Regions from separate parts of the Aminobacter sp. 01T433 genome, predicted to be linked through region 1. Evidence: predicted binding sites of a transcription regulator. Region 1 holds the regulator's gene; the other holds the start of a gene.
What was found. The regulator PhoB, encoded in region 1, activates phosphate uptake and scavenging genes when phosphate is short. The targets are predictions, from matches to a motif close to TGTCATNNANCTGTCAT.

Region 1 (3,414 bases):
GCTGATCGGCCCTTCGGGCTGTGGCAAGTCGACCTTCCTGCGTTGCCTCAACCGCATGAACGACACCATCGACGCAGCTCGTGTCGGCGGCAAGATCACGCTCGACAACGAGGATATCTACGATCCCAAGATCGACGTGGTCGAACTGCGCGCGCGTGTCGGCATGGTGTTCCAGAAGCCGAACCCGTTCCCCAAGTCGATCTACGAAAACGTCGCCTATGGCCCACGTATCCACGGCCTTGCCAAGAACAAGGCCGAGCTCGACGTGATCGTCGAGAAGAGCCTGCAGAAGGCGGCCCTGTGGAACGAAGCCAAGGACCGTCTCAACGAGCCGGGCACCGGCCTGTCGGGTGGCCAGCAGCAGCGCCTGTGCATCGCGCGCGCCATTGCGGTGTCGCCTGAGGTGATCCTGATGGACGAGCCGTGCTCGGCACTCGATCCGATCGCCACCGCGAAGGTGGAGGAGCTGATCGACGAGCTGCGCGAGAACTACACGATCGTGATCGTGACGCACTCGATGCAGCAGGCGGCACGCGTGTCGCAGCGCACCGCGATGTTCCACCTCGGCTATCTCGTCGAGGAAGGCGCTACCGACAAGATGTTCACCAACCCCGACGACAAGCGGACGCAGGACTACATCACCGGCCGCTTCGGCTGAGTGGACGTTTTCGCCGCGGTATACGAGACGAGGAATAAATCATGGGCGAACATACAGTCCGGTCCTTCGACGAAGAACTCCAGCATGTCGACCAGCTCATCCGTGACATGGGCGATCTTGGCAGCTCGATGGTTGCCGGTGCCATCCGTGCGCTGTTGTCGTCCGACCAGGCGCTGGCGCAAAGCGTTGTCGCCGACGACACGATCATGGACGCCAAGCAGCGCGAACTCGACAACAGCGCCATCACGCTGATCGCCAAGCGCCAGCCGATGGCCCAGGATCTGCGCGCCGTGGTCGGCGCCATCCGCATGGCGGGCGATCTCGAACGCATCGGCGATCTTGCCAAGAACATCGCCAAGCGCGTTGGCGCCGTCGGCCAATCGCCGACGCCACGCAATCTTTCGCATTCGATCGATGCCATGGCACAGCTGGTGCTCGACCAGGTGCGGGGCGTGGTTGATCTCTATGTCGCGCGTCAGGCCGAGGGCCTGAAGAACTTGCGCGCCGACGACCAGAAGATCGACATCCAGTACAACGCCGTGTTCCGCGAGCTCCTGACCTACATGATGGAAGATCCGCGCAACATCACTGCCTGCACGCATCTTTTGTTCTGCGCCAAAAACCTGGAGCGCATTGGCGACCATGTCACCAACATCGCCGAGAACGCGTATTTCGTGGTGACCGGCACGCAGCTGCCGCTCCACCGGCCGAAGGTTGAAGAAACCACGTCGCCGGTTTCGGCCACCTGAACTCCAACATAGAGGACAGCCGATGATCGCCCCCAAGATCATGGTCGTCGAGGATGAAGAGCCGCTGGGCGTGCTGCTTCGCTACAACCTCGAGTCCGAAGGCTACCAGGTCGAAGTCGTCACGCGTGGCGACGAGGCCGAAATACGGCTTCAGGAAAACGTGCCCGACCTTTTGGTGCTCGACTGGATGGTGCCGGCACTCTCCGGCATCGAGCTGTGCCGCAGGCTTCGGATGCGGCCCGACACCGAACGCCTGCCGATCATCATGCTGACGGCGCGTGGCGAAGAAAGCGACCGCGTGCGCGGGCTTTCGACCGGTGCCGATGACTATCTGGTCAAGCCGTTCTCGACGCCTGAGTTCATGGCGCGGGTGAAGGCGTTGCTGCGCCGGGCCAAGCCCGAAGTGCTTTCTTCGATCCTCAAGGTCGGCGACATCATGCTCGATCGCGAGTCGCACCGGGTCTACCGCAAGAAGAGCGAGATCAAGCTCGGGCCAACCGAGTTCCGGCTGCTTGAGTTCATGATGCGGCATCCCGGCCGGGTGTTTTCGCGCAGCCAGTTGCTCGATAATGTCTGGGGCGAGACGATCTACATCGACGAACGCACCGTCGACGTCCATGTCGGGCGCCTGCGCAAGGCGGTCAACACCGGGCGCATGCCCGACGTGATCCGCACCATCCGCGGCGCCGGCTACGCTATCCGCGAGGATTAGGCGACCGTTCGGCGGGACAACGACGTTTGGCCCGCCGCACGCTTGACGGACACGACCAGGCGCTTTGTCGCCAAAGTGCGATCAGCGCCATCCGCCGTTCGGCAGCCGCCCATGATAAGGTGTGTTGCGGCAATGACCGTAGGGGCCGTGCCAATAGCCCGGAGGGCAGCCGTTGCCGTAGCGCGGCGCAACCCGCCTATATTCGCCATAGCGGCATCCGCCATACGGCCCGCGCCAGCCGCCGACGCCGCAGCCCTGTACAATGGGAATGACCATCGCCGAAGCTTCAGGGGCAAGCGGTGCGGGGATCGGGGATGCTGACGCAGAAAACGATGAAGCACACAAAAGGCCGATGCCGGCCAGGATGTTACGCAGCAGACTGGTCATCGCGGGTTCTCCGAAACTGGAAGACAAGTCGGTTCCAGGTTTGGTTCCACTCGCGGTTCCCTTGCCGAGGCCTGGAGCCTGCTTCAAGGGGCGGACGCGGACTGTCATCCAGGGTGCCAGTATGGTCGCGACCGTCGTTGTAATTGCGACAGCCGAAATCAAATGTCCTTGAGCGGTATGTCAGCCCCTGTGCTGCGCGGGGGCTGGGCCTGCGGCGAAGATCTCCTGATCGACATAGAGCAAGGCGCGCATCAGGCAGCCCAGGCGGATGAGGGGGACTTCGTTCGGTTCGGTGTCGAAGGAGATCGCCTTCGAGTGCAGCCCGCCGGCCGTCTTGGCGATGGCCGCGCGGACATGCGGCTCCATCAAGTCGAAGGCGGTAGCACCCACGCCAACAAAGGCGAGCGGTGCCGGATCGATCAGCGCAAACATCGATCCCAGGCCGAAGCCGATGGCCTCGCCCGCCTTGCGGAACGCCTCGCGCTCGGGGCCGTCATGGTCGCGGGCGGCGTCGGCGAGGGCGGTGATGTCCTCGTCGGAGAGATCGGCGAGCGGCTCGGCATTCTCGTCGCCGAGACGTGCATTGCGCCATATGGCGTAGTTGCCGGCATAGGCTTCGACGCAGCCGCGCCGGCCACAGCGGCAAAGCGCGCCCTCGGGCCGGTGGATCATGTGGCCGAACTCGCCCCCTGACGAATGCGTGCCGGTGAAGAGCTCGCCCTTCAATACCAGTCCCATGCCGATGCCATGCGAAAGCAGGATGGCGATGAAATCGTCGCGGTAGCGGACTGGGTCGCGCCAGCGCAGGGCCTCGGCGATCATGTTGCAGTCGTTTTCGACCGTCACCGGCACGCCGAATTCCTGTTCGAGCCGGTCGGCGAAGGGAATGTCGTCATGCGGGGTGATCG
Region 2 (3,414 bases), on a different contig from region 1:
ATTTTTTCAATCCCTTTCAGAGATCGCCCTTCACGGGCGGGTCGATTGAATTGTTCAGACGAGTGCGGCGATTGCCGCGTCGATGTCGGCCGGGTTGTTGACCGCAGCCGTTGCGATGTCCTTGTTGATGCGGCGGGCGAGGCCCGACAGCACCTTGCCGGCGCCCACTTCGTAAAGTGTGGTGACGCCGTTGTTGCCGAACCATTCGACCGTCTCGCGCCAGCGCACGCGACCAGTGACCTGCTCGACGAGGCGGGCGGCGATCTCTTCGGGGTCGGTGATCGGCTGAACCGAGACGTTGGCGACAACCGGAACGATCGGCGCATGCTTCTTCACGCCGGCGAGTGCTTCGCGCATCTTTTCAGCCGCCGGTGCCATCAGCGCCGAATGGAAAGGCGCTGAGACCTGCAGCATCAGGGCGCGCTTGGCGCCCTTTTCGGTGCAAAGCTTGGCGGCGCGTTCGACGGCTGCCTTCTCGCCTGAGATCACCAGCTGGCCGCCGCCATTGTCGTTGGCGATCTGGCACACCGAACCCTGGGCAGCTTCGGCACAGGCCGCGTCGACATCGACCTGCTCCAGTCCGATGATCGCAGCCATCGCACCCTGCCCGGCCGGCACCGCCGCCTGCATGGCGTCGCCGCGGATGCGCAGCAGGCGCGCCGCGTCGGCGACCGAAACAAAGCCTGCGGCAGCAAGTGCCGAATATTCGCCGAGCGAGTGACCCGCGACATAAGAAACCTTGTCCTTGAGCGACAGGCCGCGCGATTCCAGCGCCCTGAAGGCAGCCATCGACACCGCCATCAGCGCCGGCTGGGCGTTGGCCGTCAGCGTCAGCGTCTCTTCAGGACCTTCCCAGATCAGCTTCGAAAGCTTTTCGCCCAATGCATCATCGACTTCTTCGAACACGCGGCGCGCTTCGGGAAAAGCATCGGCGAGTTCCTTGCCCATGCCGACGGCCTGGCTGCCCTGCCCGGGGAAAGTGAATGCAACGGCCATGTTGGTCTCCTGGCTACTTGCCGCATCGGCCCGAACCGGAATCGGTTTCACCGGGTGCGAGGCGCAGACTTATCACGTGGAGCGCCCTTGCACGTTCGGGAACAAGCAGCACGCCATATCGTTGTGCCTCTGGCGCAATGGATACCGTGAAGTCAAGTCTTGAGGGCTTTAGGACCCCGCTGGGGCAAATAATCACAGATGATTAATACGAAACACCTTTTGTTTGCCCCATCCTTCTCAATTTTGCCATATGCGCTAGGTTTTCGATGACCGTTTTGTGACAGTTGCGTGATGCCGCTGTCGAGGCTCCGGGGAAGTTGAGTTGGCAAAGCTATTGGCGGACGGCAAGGCCGTCGTCAGAGATGACGAAAACGAGGCCGCGCAAGCACGTGGCCGGCGTGCCTATACCTTGTGCGTGTTGCGCTCGGTGATGGTCACCCTCGCCGTTTCGGCGGTGCTGGTCTTTGCCATCGAGTTGGTCGCGCGCGGCTCCTTCGTCGACACCCTCAACTTCTTCCAGCAGCCGTTCAAGCCGAGCTGGACGACGGTCGCACTGTTTGCCCTTTTGATCATCGCTCTCGATGCACTCCTGGGCCGGCCCTACAACGGCCTGTTGATCGTTGCCCCCGTCGCACTTGTGCTCGCCTTCGTCGGCCATCAGAAATCGCTCTATCTCGGCGACCCGCTCTACCCGACAGATTTCCTCTACGCCCGCCAGATCGTCGAATTGATGCCGCTGCTCGTTCGTGAGCGGCCGCTGGCCGGCATCGGCATTGCCGTCGGCTTGATCGTGGGCATCTCGCTGCTTGTGCTGGCCTGGCGCTACTGGCGCCGCCGCATGCCGACCTTGACGCTTTGGGCACGCGTCTCGCGTCTGGCCATTGCCATTCCGACCCTCGCCTTCTTTGTCTCGATCATGGACTACGCGACCTTCTCGTGGACGCGCGACCGCCTCCAGATCATCCCGATGATGTGGGACCAGAAGGAAAATTACGCCTCCAACGGCTTTGCCATCGCCTTCGCGCTCAATGTACCGATGGCCAAGGTCAAGGCGCCGGAGGGCTATTCCGAAAAAGCGATCGACGCCATTGCCCGGCCTGAACAGGCTGTCGCGGCCCTGCCCGAGGAAAAGCCCGACGTCATCATCGTGATGAGCGAATCCTTCTGGGATCCGACGCTTCTGCCTGGCGTATCGATCACACCCGATCCGATAAAGAACGCACGCGCTTCGCAGTCGGGCCATGTCTTTTCGCCCGAATTCGGCGGCATGACCGCCAATGTCGAGTTCGAGGCGCTGACCGGCTTCTCCAACGCCTTCCTGCCGGCCGGCTCCATCCCCTACCAGCAATATGTCCGCGCGCCGGTGCCTTCGCTGGCCACCTTCTTCAAGAGCGAAGGCTACGAGACCCGCGCCATCCATCCGTTCGGCAGCTGGTTCTGGAATCGCGCGCCTGTCTACCAGGCCTTCGGCTTCGACAAGTTCATGTCGGAAGAAAACCTGCCGCCGCTCGAAAAGCGCGGGCCGCTGGCATCCGACGCCGCCTTGATGGAAGAGATCATCCGCGAGGCCGATGCGACCGAGCATCCGTTCTTCTTCTTTGCGGTCTCCCTGCAGAGCCACGGCCCTTACGAGCCGAACCGCTACAGCGACACGACCCACAAGGTCGAGGCCGCAACGACACAGTGGGCACGCGATTCGATCCTGACCTATGCCGAGGGCGCTTCCGACGCGGACCGCGGCCTCAAGCGGCTGATGGACTGGGCGAGCAAACGCGAGCGCCCGACCGTGATCGCCTTCTTCGGCGACCACCTGCCACCGCTCGGGCCCGTCTATGTCGAGACCGGCTTCATGAAAGAGCCGGTGGCCAAGCGCAAGGCGGCGATCGGCGAGATGCTGGTCCAGCACGAAACGCCGCTGGTGGTGTGGTCGAACCGCACAGGTCCCGCGCGCGACATCGGCTCGATCAGCCCGGCCTTCCTGCCGCTGCATGTGCTCGAGACCGCCGGCATCAGCCACCCCTACTACACCGGCTTCCTTGGCGACCTGCATGACCGGTTCCGGGTCGTCGATCGCAACGTGCTGCTGCCGCGCGAAGGCGAGTCGGTGTTCGACTGGTCACGCGAAAAGCAGCTCGACCCGGCGATCCGCGATTTCCGCTGGCTGCAATACGACATGATGTTCGGCAAGCGCCGCGGCGCCAAGGGCTTCTTCCCTGAGACGGTCGACAAGGTCGTTGCCGACCGCACCCGCTCGCCGCTTTTCCTGCAACCCGAGGCACTCGGCTGAGCCGCGAAAAACCCAGGCAAATGGCCGATTTCGGCGGGATTTTTGGCCCCGCCCCTTGCCTTGGCCGCACTTAGCATGTAGACGCCCGCCATCTGCCGGTCCCAGCTGGGGGCTGAACGGAGGGCCGGAGG

Region 2: AC1DLV_RS06825 (LTA synthase family protein) is a predicted target of PhoB. The motif match lies at 1,263-1,279, and genes of this name have one in related genera.

The regions. Positions count from the first base shown of each region.
Region 1 is NZ_JBFTPR010000005.1:218,316-221,729, reverse strand. Features, by position in the region: gene pstB (phosphate ABC transporter ATP-binding protein PstB) at 1-658, shown strand, start outside; gene phoU (phosphate signaling complex protein PhoU) at 700-1,407, shown strand; gene phoB (phosphate regulon transcriptional regulator PhoB) at 1,430-2,119, shown strand; gene AC1DLV_RS10330 (GCG_CRPN prefix-to-repeats domain-containing protein) at 2,201-2,506, opposite strand; gene AC1DLV_RS10325 (ROK family protein) at 2,687-3,414, opposite strand, start outside.
Region 2 is NZ_JBFTPR010000003.1:317,681-321,094, forward strand. Features, by position in the region: gene fabG (3-oxoacyl-[acyl-carrier-protein] reductase) at 1-2, opposite strand, end outside; gene fabD (ACP S-malonyltransferase) at 55-996, opposite strand; gene AC1DLV_RS06825 (LTA synthase family protein) at 1,427-3,283, shown strand.